Regions from separate parts of the Paenibacillus polymyxa M1 genome, predicted to be linked through region 4. Evidence: riboswitches for the same ligand, from Rfam matches in the RefSeq annotation. Region 4 holds a riboswitch; each other region holds the start of a gene.
The links. Region 4 has a riboswitch for cyclic di-AMP ahead of PPM_RS00530 (C40 family peptidase). Riboswitches for the same ligand answer to the same signal wherever they lie in the genome.

Region 1: it holds a riboswitch for cyclic di-AMP, as region 4 does, so the genes downstream of both, PPM_RS13415 (3D domain-containing protein) here and PPM_RS00530 (C40 family peptidase) in region 4, are expected to answer to the same signal.
Region 2: it holds a riboswitch for cyclic di-AMP, as region 4 does, so the genes downstream of both, PPM_RS00140 (3D domain-containing protein) here and PPM_RS00530 (C40 family peptidase) in region 4, are expected to answer to the same signal.
Region 3: it holds a riboswitch for cyclic di-AMP, as region 4 does, so the genes downstream of both, PPM_RS21190 (TrkH family potassium uptake protein) here and PPM_RS00530 (C40 family peptidase) in region 4, are expected to answer to the same signal.

The regions. Positions count from the first base shown of each region.
Region 1 covers NC_017542.1:3,043,430-3,046,571, reverse strand. The annotation lists gene PPM_RS13425 (ABC transporter substrate-binding protein/permease) at 1-61, shown strand, start outside; gene PPM_RS13420 (amino acid ABC transporter ATP-binding protein) at 48-770, shown strand; cyclic di-AMP (ydaO/yuaA leader) riboswitch at 1,014-1,181, shown strand; gene PPM_RS13415 (3D domain-containing protein) at 1,188-1,856, shown strand; gene PPM_RS13410 (polysaccharide deacetylase family protein) at 2,054-2,860, opposite strand.
Region 2 covers NC_017542.1:28,593-31,734, reverse strand. The annotation lists gene PPM_RS00140 (3D domain-containing protein) at 102-1,250, opposite strand; cyclic di-AMP (ydaO/yuaA leader) riboswitch at 1,522-1,801, opposite strand; gene PPM_RS00135 (TatD family hydrolase) at 2,002-2,772, opposite strand; gene PPM_RS00130 (HD domain-containing protein) at 2,815-3,142, opposite strand, start outside.
Region 3 covers NC_017542.1:4,703,783-4,706,924, reverse strand. The annotation lists gene PPM_RS21200 (CPBP family intramembrane glutamic endopeptidase) at 1-784, opposite strand, end outside; cyclic di-AMP (ydaO/yuaA leader) riboswitch at 1,046-1,198, shown strand; gene PPM_RS21190 (TrkH family potassium uptake protein) at 1,607-2,947, shown strand; gene PPM_RS21185 (potassium channel family protein) at 2,966-3,142, shown strand, end outside.
Region 4 covers NC_017542.1:133,844-136,985, forward strand. The annotation lists gene PPM_RS00520 (4a-hydroxytetrahydrobiopterin dehydratase) at 1-213, shown strand, start outside; gene PPM_RS00525 (GNAT family N-acetyltransferase) at 292-798, opposite strand; gene PPM_RS00530 (C40 family peptidase) at 1,102-1,602, opposite strand; cyclic di-AMP (ydaO/yuaA leader) riboswitch at 1,608-1,745, opposite strand; gene PPM_RS00535 (hypothetical protein) at 2,022-2,849, opposite strand; gene PPM_RS00540 (M1 family metallopeptidase) at 2,861-3,142, opposite strand, start outside.

The DNA of each region.
Region 1 (3,142 bases), 2.9 Mb from region 4:
CAGCTTATCTAAGCTGTTGGGTTTATGGGAAAGGAAGTTGAGAGCCAGTGATCACCGTTAAACAACTGCGTAAATCATTCGGTAAGAATGAAATTTTAAAAGGCATTGATATAGATATCGCCAAAGGTGAAGTAGTCGTCATTATCGGTCCGAGTGGTTCAGGAAAAAGTACGTTTTTGCGTTGTATGAATCTGTTGGAACAGCCAACAGAAGGGGAAATTTTGTTTGAGGGTGAGCCGATTACGGCCCGTGGTCATAATATTAATGCGACTCGGGAGAAGATGGGGATGGTTTTCCAGCATTTTAATCTGTTTCCGCATAAAACAATACTGCAGAATCTGACGCTTGCACCAACGCAGGTGAAAAAGCAGTCGGGGAAAGAAGCGGAGAAAATTGCGCTGGAGCTCCTGCGGACCGTGGGTCTTGAGGATAAGAAGAATACCTACCCGAACCAGTTATCTGGCGGTCAAAAACAACGTATTGCGATAGCACGTGCTTTGGCCATGCAGCCGCACGTAATGCTGTTCGATGAGCCTACTTCTGCTCTTGACCCTGAAATGGTTGGAGAGGTTCTGGACGTGATGAAGAAGCTCGCTGAGGGCGGCATGACGATGGTGATCGTGACGCATGAAATGGGCTTTGCCCGTGAGGTAGGGGATCGAATCATCTTTATGGACAACGGTCAAATTATAGAACAAGGTACGCCTGAGCAAGTATTCGGTACTCCAAGCCATGACCGTACCCGTGATTTTCTTGCTAAAGTGCTGTAAGAAAATGCTTTTATGAAATATTAACAAAGCCCTCTCGTGATGATGTTTCACGGAGGGCTTTTCTCTTTTTGTCACCATATCTCCATATTTTCGTAACAGAAAACGGATTCTTGATGACAAAATTGTAATGAGTATAGTATGATATTCAAGGTTACCAACATTTTCATGCAGATAAGGTTACAAAATTGTGATATTATGCAGTGAGCCAAAACTTACCGGGGCAGCAGTAATGATAATAAATACTCAGGTGCTGGGCTCAAACCATGGGAAGTGCGGGGGACGTAACAACGGCAATGATTCCAATGCATCATAAGATGTTGTGGATATGCCTAGGGGTGAATTGCACAAGCATAGGGCTTCTCCTGAGTCCGAATCCGACAGCTAACTTCGCAGGCATAACAGAGGAGGTACATATCTTTGAAACATTTAAAACATATTGGACAAACTATGAAATTTGCGGTGCTTGCTGCAGCTATTGCAGGGCTGGCACAGACAGCTGGAGTAGCAGATGCTGCTTCGCTTCATACTGCCAAAGAAGGCGATACCTTCTTTTTGCTTGCTCAACGTTATGGGGTATCAGTAGATGAGTTGACGAAGGCTAACCCGGATATTGCGTCCAACAACATATATGCAGGTCTGCAAATTAAAGTGCCAGACGAAAAAAGTGTAAAGGCGGCTTCGGATTCGAAGCCACAGCTTCTTACAGAGAAAGCACCAGCGAATGAGAAGCCAACAATTGAAGCATGGGGCAAAACATTCAATTACAGTAAAGTAGTTGATGTTAAAGCTACAGCATATTCTGCCGCAGCTGATGAAAATGGCAAATGGGGTGCGGTCGATTATTACGGCAATCCGCTTAAGCTAGGTACAATTGCGGTAGACCCGAAAGTCATTCCTATGGGAACAAAGGTGCTAGTTACAGGTTATTCCCATCCCGGATTGCCAGATCATTCTTTTGTGGCCGTTGCCCGTGATCAGGGCAGTGCTATTACCGGAAAGCGGATTGATATCTTTATCCCTGGCAATAAATCATTCGTGAACGACTTCGGCTTCCAGAATGTGAAACTGTACGTCATTGATAAATAGCATTGTGCTTATGTATGATTTGATTAAACATAATATAAGTTATGTAAACTTGATCTATCATACAACATATAACTGGGACGACTTTTTATTAGGCCCGGTCGTTTATCGCTAAAAAAGGCTGTCTTACAAGCAGAAGCATTCTGCTCGTTAAGGCAGCCTTTTTACGTTGTTGGTATATTTGAAGCTTAGACATACTGTTATTTTCGTTCCGATGTGTGAAGTAGCCGGGGGACAGTGACAAATTTGTAGCCCTTAGCTTTTAGAGAGTGGATTAGACCCGGCAAAGCTTGGACAGTGCCTTGCAAGTTGGAACTTTGACCTCCACCTGCATGCATTAAAATAATGGAGCCAGGTCTGGTAGCCGGGATCACGTTGCGCTGAATTTGTGTTTTGCTTAATCCCTTCCAGTCTAGAGAGTCCACATTCCAATTGACGATCATGTACCCATGACGACGTGCCCACTGGATTTGAGGCTCCGTGATTTCACCATAGGGTGGTCGTATCAATCTGGGTCGAAAACCTATGCTGGCTTCTAAAATGCGTTCTGTTTTTGTAATCTGGTGGCGAAAACGTTCTGGTGTGGCCTTCCTGAAATCCGGATGAGTATAGGAATGGTTTCCTATAGCATGACCTTCGCGGATGATGCGGCGTATGATCCCCGGATGCTTTTCCGCACGGTGGCCGACGATAAAAAAGGTAGCTTTGATACCGTTTGCGTGTAATACGTCCAAAACCTGCGGCGTATACCTTGAATCGGGCACATCATCAAAGGTTAAGGCAATTTGGCGGGTGTGCGGGCCGCACATTTTAAAAATGTCCGCATGCTTTTTTCGTAGCATCGCTAATGTTGGAGTAGCTCGATCTTTACTTTGATATACCGAAGTAGCGGCAGCAGCTTCCTTGGGATGGGGCGTTCCGATGTTAGGAGGCGTGTCCGCGTGAACGGGAAAACTTGAAAATGCTAGTAACAGTGCTAAACATGGCAACACTCCCCTGTACCGCATTTGTATTCCCCCTTTCCGTGCAGTGGTACCTAGTGGTGCTCTCAGCTATTATGTACCTGTCCTATTAAAATTATGCTGGTGATTGAGTGAAGCCCTACACGGCTGAAGAGAAGTACATCATGAAGCGGGTATCCGTGAAGATGACGAAGTAAACGTACATTTTCTCTTAAACATGACCGAAAACTGAAGCATTTTCGCAAGTTTTAGCCTTACAAAGGATTCGGTATACCGTGACAGCTGGTGTATAATGGGGATGCTATTCATAATGATACATACTTGGAA
Region 2 (3,142 bases), 110 kb from region 4:
CCTGCTTTTGAAAACAAAATAAGAAGAGGATATCCTCTTCTTAGCATGGCATAACTATGTTGTTAATACTATCGCATTGTCCTCAACATACACAACCTGTTTTAGTTGATTTCCGGCTTTACAGGTCCGATAACATATACGGTTTTACCGTGCTTACGACCAAATTGGTTAGCCCGGCTTAAACTCTCATAATACACATCGATTTTGTGGCCTTTAATCGCGCCACCGGTATCCTCCGCACGGCGGAAGCCTACCCCTTCAATATACACCCACCAGCCGATGGGAATTACATTCGGATCGACAGCGATGGTGCGTCCTTCCGTGACACGCGTGCCGGAGGCGGTACGTGTACCAATACCTGGCTCCTGGGCAGAGTACGCCGTCATGGAGACATTTTGTAAAACTTTTTTATAATTAAAATTAATACCTGCTTTACGGACAGCACTGCCCGAACTAACCTTTGTAGCCTTAACCGCATCTTTAGGGCCGATGGAAGCAGCTAGAACGACCGGTTTTTTCTTCGTCCCTACCGCAATTACCTTATCCACACGATTTTGTGCGACTTCCTTGTTGACCAGCTGTTTGGACACCAATTTTCCATCATGGTATACCTTTTGAACATGCTGGACTACCACACCCGATTTGCCACTTTGAATGACTCGATTATCGCCTTTATAGAGACTTGGATCTGCCGTTTTGATGACCTGATAAGGCACTTGTTTTTTCTGTTCGACCTGCTGTTTCTTTACACGGACGATTTTTATGTCCATGTTAGCTGAAACAGAGGCATCCAACGCAGGGTAAACTTTATCCGTTGATGATAATTTATAGCCCGAAGTGCGAATGGCACCCTCTACTGTATTTTCTGTTGTGTACAGCTTTTTCGTCTCATTGCCTGAGGATACTTTAACCTGATTGGCACGTTTAATGACTACGCGATCCCCATCCTGTACTGCCCCGTTTAGCGGCATGGAAATTGTATCATGCGGCTGAAGTGAAATAGAATGCTCATTGAGCAAATCTTGGAGCTTGGATTCCCGGGTTTCTACCGCAGATGCCTTACCATCGATGACAAAAAAGACTTGTTTTTTAGATTGCGTGTACATCAGAATTGAAATCATAATCGTTAGTGCGATTAGAAAAATAGCAACCAAAGCAGCCTGGCGCACATTCTCTTGCTTCCAACGTAATACGTAAGACATGCTGGATGAGCGTGACTCATGGGTCTCCTCTTTTCGGAAAATGCCCATTTCCTCCGTCCTCCTTACATAGCCCGCCGTCTGGAGTAAGACATAGTTGATCGTTGACGTGACTATAACAGATTTTCTACAAGACAAGCCCGTACTGCGACTGTCCTGCACCATGTACCCGTCTTCGCGGCATGCTGTCCTCCCCTGTTTAACCACAGTATGATGACAGATTTTCTTTTATTCACAACAAAAAAAGCCAAAGAAAGAGACTAGAGAGCTCTTTCGTGGCTTCCGACATGTGTGAATATGCGGGAAAACTCATGCACGAGATGGCTTCTCTCTTGTTACGCTTACGGGGTTAGCTGTCGGGTTCGGACGTAGAGAGTCGCCCTAGCTTAGGTCAACCGCTCATGGCGGTCGCCTTCACATTCACCCCGAAGACCCAGAAAGAAATCGAAATACGGCTTCTCTACCTGTTCAATCCCATCCGGGAAATGAATTTCGGTCGAGCCGGATACTGAGAGATATTATCTCTTGCACATACACCGGACGTACTGTAAGCCATATCGGTTCCCCCGTTCCCTGTAAAAGGGACTCAGCGAGACTGGTTCATGAAATGATTTGTTGATGTTTACACTCAACAACAATTCACTGAAAAGATGATATCCTGTTTCCATGCATGTTGTAAAGCAGGTTTCAAGTACATTTTTCAAAATATTCGGTTAAAAAATTGTAATATTCTTGAGTTTCCTGCAACAAAATCATAATTAGCTCCGTCTATCTCTTTATTTTGATTGATTTCTTCGCTTTTTCACTGAATGTCAAATCGTTCCAAGGCATTTTGGGTCGTAATGGATACCAATTCCTCCACTGTAATTCCCTTAATTTGGGCGGCTGCTTCTGCCACCAATCTCACATGTGCCGACTCATTTCGCTTCCCGCGAAACGGATGAGGCGTCAAGTAAGGCGCGTCCGTTTCAATAAGCAGACGGTTCAGCGGTACCTGGGCCAGCACCTCTTTTGGCTGCTTGGCATTTTTGAACGTTATGGGCCCGCCGAAGGAAAGGTGGAAACCCATATCCAGCACCATTTTAGCTGTCTCCCAACTCCCAGAAAAGGAGTGCATGACTCCGCCAATCTCGCCCGCCTTTTCCTCACGTAAAATCCTCACAATATCTTCATGTGCATCCCGGTTATGGATAACAATTGGCATCTTGAGCTCACGTGCCAGGCCAATTTGATTTCGAAGTACCCGCTGCTGCACATCCTTTGGTGATGTATCCCAATAATAATCCAGACCGATCTCTCCGATCGCTACAACCTTTTTATGACTGCATAACGATGCAATCCATTCTAAATCACCCTCCTGCATTGTAATGGCATCCTGCGGATGCCATCCAACGGCTGCATAAATAAAATCATACGTCTCAGCCAGCTTCATGGTGGATGGAATGGTCTCACGATTAAATCCGATATTGATCATCCGTGTTACTCCTGATTCGACAGCACGTGCTATAACTTCTTCACGGTCTTCGTCAAATTGTGGCGCATCTAGGTGAGTATGAGTGTCGAATAAATCCAAGGTTTTCATCTCCTTTTCTTACTTACATTTCTATATATTTGTCTATTGTTTGACAAAATAATTCCCTATTTCGGCAGGAAGCCTTTCTTTTACCCCGTTCAATTTATTCTGGGGAAAATACATGTGATATTTTCCTCGGTGAATGCCACTTATTGAGCGTACAATTTCTGAAACTTCGGATATTTCCCGCACCTCGCCCTGACGTCCAAGCAGTAAAATCTGGTTGTCCGTTGAACCGCCCTGCCGAAACACATCATAAGGAAGATCTGTCGGAAAATCAATTTCAAGATCATATTCAGGATGCAAGCCAGCCTTTTCCAAAGCCTCTCGAATATGGTCAACGGTATCTGTATCCATATTTTCAATCTCT
Region 3 (3,142 bases), 1.3 Mb from region 4:
AAGTCATCCAATTCGCCCAGTATGTTTGCTTTTTAACATAGTCGGTATAGGACGAAGGGGCCGAAAAGCTTTGGGTAAACGAGCGAACATCCCCGTCTTCAAAAGTAAAAGCCAGCGTAAGTACCGAGGCGCCGATTTTCTTTTCGTCCACGGTATATTTTAATCCACCTTCCCCCTCAGTGGTCGCGAGCTTCAATTCAGATGGCTTAAAGCCAAAGCGTTTGATCCATATTGCTGCAGCCTGTTCCTTGGCTTCGAGCGTCATGTCACCCTCAGCTACACGTACAAGTCTGCTTCGTGCTTGTTCATCTGTAGAAACATCAGCCTGTGTGTAATTGGTGCTGGAGGTGATCCGTTTAAAGCTAACGACCTTCCCAGTGGATAAATCCACATGGATTTGCAGCTTGCCCTTCGCTGAGGAGTCAGGCAAATCAACCCGAAAGGTTTCATAAGGATAATTTTTTTTCCATGTACGATCGTACTCTTGAACCAATTTTTCTCTGGATAAATAACCGTACAAATCTGTTTCAGCCTGATAGGTTACGACGGGCTTCTCTGGCTGTGATTCCGTATAGCCCAGCTCGGAACGGGCAAAGTCCAGGGCGTGTATGACCGCTTCTTGTTTGCTGATGACCTTTGCATTCATCAATGATTCCGGACTTGGATTGCTAATTGAGGGAATAAGCAATTGAAAGATAAAAAAGCAAATCAGGCCAACCCCGCCCAGCAAGCCTAATTTTTTGAAGTTGGCCGTGAGCACGACCGGTTTCCCGATAGGATTCATGAGTTTCCTCCTTAATCTGTAAATAAGAACATCCATTAAAGATATCATACTGCACAGGTTCCCGCCAACAGACCAGCGATATTCATGAAAATAGAGTGAAAGCACTTTAAAGTTTTAATAAAATTAGATAAGCTGTGATTAATCGATGTCTATTCGCGAATTAAAGCCAATTTCACGTTTTTTCGGCGAAATCGGTTTTGTGATCTGGATAGAGAAGGATTATAATCTTGAGGCAATGCCTATGAAATATATGGGTAATGATATACATTTAAGCCGAATTTCTATGAGAAAACGGGGGAACCATGTTACTGGGGTGAATTTTACAGCCGATCCTGATGGACCGGAAGTGTAAATAGGGCATACTGTGCTGTCCGAATCCGTCAGCTAACCTCGTAGGCTGTGGGCAGGAACCAAGTCAGGCACTCGGTTTTCCGGTGTCTTTTTTTGTGTGTATAAAAGTGTTTGGATTGGTTAGACCGCTGCGGGTTCAGATTATTCTTCCAATTGCAGTTATCCCCGGATTTTTTTGATTGTATAAACCCTTTAATGGTTAAAATCCGGAGATAAAGGCAAACGCTTCGCTTCTTCAGAACAATTCTGCCCCCTTCGCTGCTGCTCGCCAATAGCACAGGGAGCCGAGTAGTGTTTGACATGCATTCTTCCTGTATTCAGGGAATGCTAATTATAGCTACTTAAGGTTTGGAAAATCAAAAAAATCAGGGGCAACGACGATCGGAAGATAAATGGAACGCGTAGCGGGCTTACACCGTATTAAGTCACTGTTTTTATAGTTTTAAGGATTAGGAGAGAAGTGATGAATAGATGAATCCCAATGCACGCTGGCTTCGGCTTTCTCCACCGCAGATATTCGTTGCAGGCTTTGCCATTATCATTCTAATAGGTAGTTTATTGTTAATGCTGCCCATCTCTAATACAACAGGAAAACCACTTGCGTTTATAGACGCTTTGTTTACTGCCGCATCCGCGACCTGTGTAACCGGACTTGTCGTTAAGGATACAGGGCTCTTTTTTACAACCTTTGGTCAAATCGTTATCGTTGCGCTGATCCAGATCGGTGGTCTTGGCTTTATGACCATGGCTACCTTGATCGCGCTGGTGTTCAAACGTCGCATTTCCTTGCGGGAGCGCCTTATTTTGCAAGAAGCGATGAATCAGACCTCTGTCGAAGGAATTGTTGGATTGATCCGCAAGGTGCTATGGTACTCGCTGATGATTGAGGGCGTATGTGCAGCTATTTTTTCGATTCGCTGGTCATTTGATATGCCTGTCGGCAGGGCGATTTATTTTGGAATTTGGCATGCCATTTCCATGTTTAATAATGCTGGTTTTGATTTATTCGGTGAATTTCGCAGCCTGACAGGTTATGTATATGATCCGATTGTTAATTTTACAGCCATGTTTCTCATTATTTCGGGTGGTATTGGTTTTGTAGTGATGTCAGACCTGGCAGATTATCGTAAGCGTAAGAGACTATCCTTACATACCAAGGTGGTACTCAGCATGACAGCTGCTCTGATTGTCGTCGGGACGCTCGTCATTTTTGTATTTGAGTTTACGAATCCAAAGACGCTTGGCTCGCTTGATTGGGGTGGTAAACTGCTGGGTTCTTTATTCCAGTCCGTTACTCCACGTACCGCAGGTGCCAACACGCTGGACATTGCAGGCTTGCGGCAGGCTACGCAGTTTTTTATCATCATACTTATGTTTATTGGAGCTTCGCCTGGCTCCACTGGGGGCGGGATTAAGACCACTACATTTGCCCTGCTCATTGGAGCGGTGTTTTCGATGCTGCGGGGACGGGAAGATATTGTGCTGTTTCGGTACCGACTTGCGCAGGCACGAATTTATAAGGCTTTGACCATTACCTTGCTGGGGCTGCTGTTCGTGATTGGGGTGACGATGATTCTGTCCGCAACCGAAGATCATCATTTTCTAATGATCTTGTTCGAGACAGTGTCTGCATTTGGTACAGTAGGGCTGTCTATGGGGCTTACACCTGATTTGTCAGTTGTAGGCAAGCTGGTGATTACTCTGACGATGTTTGCAGGCAGGCTGGGTCCACTCACGCTAGCTTATGCACTGGGACCGAAAAAGGGTAAGGAATTGTATCGTCATCCAGAAGGTAAAATAATTATAGGGTAAGGGAGTTTTCGAGTAGATATGAAAACGCAGCAGTTTGTAGTCATTGGCCTGGGACGGTTTGGCTCAAGCCTGGCTTTGCAATTGGTGGATATGGGGTGCGAGGTGCTTGGCATTGATCGGAATGAGGATGTTGTAGACAGTATGAGTGAGATCCTGACACATACTGTCGTGGCGGACGCTACAGATGAGGATGCG
Region 4 (3,142 bases):
TATAATTTTTCCAGTTTTATGAAGGGAATTGCATTCGTGGATGAAGTTGCCGCTATATCTGAGGCATTCAATCACCATCCATTTATTACGATTGATTACAAGACCGTGACTCTGCGTTTGACCTCTTGGGACGATGGCGGTATTATGGCCGTAGATATTAAGGAAGCCCAACAATATAATGAAGCTTTTGAAAAAATGCGCAGCAGTCATTGATTTTATAATGATCTGTTGTATATATTAAGAGCGCCTTCGCTACACAACATCGCGGTTGTATAGCGAAGGCGCTCTTATTTATAGAACCCGGTTCTGTTGTTCAGGACGATATACCATACAATAGAACGGTTTTCTGCCATCTGGAGTCTGACGTTCATAGGTATCCGTCAGCTCAAATCCAGCTGCCTTGTAGGCTCGTATAGCCCGCTGATTCCAGGTGAGAACCTCTAGGTCAATTTCATTCTGTGGATGACGTCGTCTGGCTTCCTCGGCAATGGCCCGGACAAAATCGGAGCCTGTGCCATGTCCGCATCTTTCGGGATGCATTCCAAGACCCAGCCGGGTCACACCGACCATAGGAAAATATTGAGCAAATCCCGTCAGCTCATTCTCTTCGTTCAGTACGGCAACATATTGCTCTTGGCGAAGCGTGGGACTTCCAAATTCGACTTCAAGTGCCTTCATTTGTTCCCAGGGAAGCCAGCCGTATATGTTGTAGGGGGGATCATAGCGCCACTCACAGATTTCAGCCGCTTGATGCTCGTCCATCGGTACGATCCGGTAGTTGGATATTGAGGCGGGCACTTTTTCATTCCTCCTTATGCAGGTACTTCAATCATTAACCACAGATTGTAGACAAGTTGTAGGAGAATGGCAAGCGTGTTTATTTCGTACCTAAGTCGGGTATACATTCAATAAGAAGGATTTACTGCTCATATGCTCCCCCAGCGGTGGCGGTAAAACCGACGATGTTCGCTAAAACTGAAACCTTTTGAGGTGTCAGTTCGTCAGTAATGATAATAATTACTGATGTAGTGGACATAAAAAACCGCAATTCGATTCCGGCCAGAATCAAATTGCGGCTAGAGTTAGCTTGCTGTGCGGTAGTTATTCTACGTTGTCGTCATCAGGAATATCTGAAGCTACAGAATGGTAAGCGTCTGTGCTCATAATTCTTTTTGCACCGACATAACGGTTAGCGTAATAATTTTCGTTCAGTGAGCTAACTACTACACCACGTGAAGTCGAGGAGTGGGCGAATTTCCCTTCACCTACGAAGATACCTACATGGGAAACGCCTCTTCCTGTGGTGTTGAAGAACACCAGGTCGCCTGGTCTCATTTCATCGCGGGATACAGAAGCTCCCATTTTGAATTGTGATCCAGATTGATGCGGCAGTTTAATTCCCAGTTTGTTGAATACATACATTGTGAAGCCGGAGCAATCGAATCCCTCGAGTGTAGTACCTCCGCTTCTATAGTTCGTTCCTTTGGCATCTTGGATGACCTGGTCCATCTTAGAGTCTGCAAATGCACTGCTGCCACCGAATGTAAAAGATGTAAAGGCAATGGCGAGACCCATGGCTGCGATCGTTAGCTTCTTCTTCAAAAAAAATATACCCCTTCCAATGCCTGCGAGGTTAGCTTAAGGATTCGGTAGAAGGTTCCCCTATGACCACTCTGTTGCGAGATCAATTCACCCAAACTGGTTCCCCCGCTTCCTAGGTGCCAGGAATTAGGCTTAACTTAAGATGTGCACCTTGGAGAGCAGTATTCACGACAACGATGTTTTTAAGATAAAGGTTACAATAAAGATTACAAAGTTGTTACTATCAGTTCACTGCGATTATTGTAACAAAGACAGCAGGCTTTGGCAAATGTTTCATCGCAAAAAGTTACAAAAAAAATCTGTTCCTAACGCCCTAGGAACAGATTCTGTTAACAGTATTCAGTTATGTGCCGTTTGCACGGGAAAGAAAAAAGTTTTTTCGACAGCTAAAAATGCAGGAGAAAGCATAAAGAGAGGGATTAGCCTCTGCTGGAGATATCGATGTGCCATAGACGATACTGCGAACTGATATGCCACAGCCTGACCAGACTGGTAACAAAATGATACGATTGCTGGAGAATTAGCGCCAACATACCAGTCCAAATTATCGCTACGGTGCCAAATAGACCGAAGACCAGCAGCACACAAGCACCAAGCAAGAGAGATACGCTTACAGCCGGAAGAAGCTGGCGAAAGAAGGCGAGCAGGGACGATAGTATGGCGTGACCACTGACCGAGCCCAGTTGCATATACAGGATGCACTGCCGAATGAACCAACCGTAAGCCACCCACCCAATGGCATAGGGCAACAAATGCAACAGGTAAGAGGAAGATTGCAGCGTTCCTGCTACAATAGGATAGAGTCTCGGTACCACCCAGAAGGCGGGAAGCAGCAGCAAACCCAACTCGATGATGTAATACAACAGAGATGACATACCGTGACGTTTCATCCCCTTGAAGAAGGACAGGCTTTGCGGTTCAGACGCATCGGTATACAGGCTTTGATATATGCCAGCTCTAATGAAGGGAGTGATTAGGACGCGCAATACGGTCGCCCCTAATAGTATCCATAAATACACATGTACTTCCTGGCTGTCCATCAAGGCGATCTGCCCCTCCATCCAAAACAAGGTCTTTCCCAGCTCGTTTTGGCTCTGACCAGGATAACGCAGCAGCAGCGGGACAACGGCCGACTGTACCAGCCGATAGAGAAATACTCCCCACAGCAGACGATACAAAAATAAAATGATAACGATATAAAAGCGTATGCGCACTAGCGCCCAGCCTTCTTTTAAAACAGTCCGCATCTATAGACACCTCACCATGACAGACTTCCAAGCAGTGTCTCCAACAGCTTGGTTACACTCACACTCCAACGGGTTTGTTGCTTTTCGTCCAATTCAGCCTTCAGGCTATTATTAATATGCTTGTTCTCCAGTGCAATAGTGTATAGAGGATCAACGGTCACATAGGACACGGGAGAGGTGCTTTTGAGTCGGAAAGATGTACTTTTGCCCGTACCGTCCCATGCCTTAAATATTGTGGTGCCATCCTTGAAGGTAAATTGAACAGGGATCTTGGGATAATCCGCTCCTTTTTT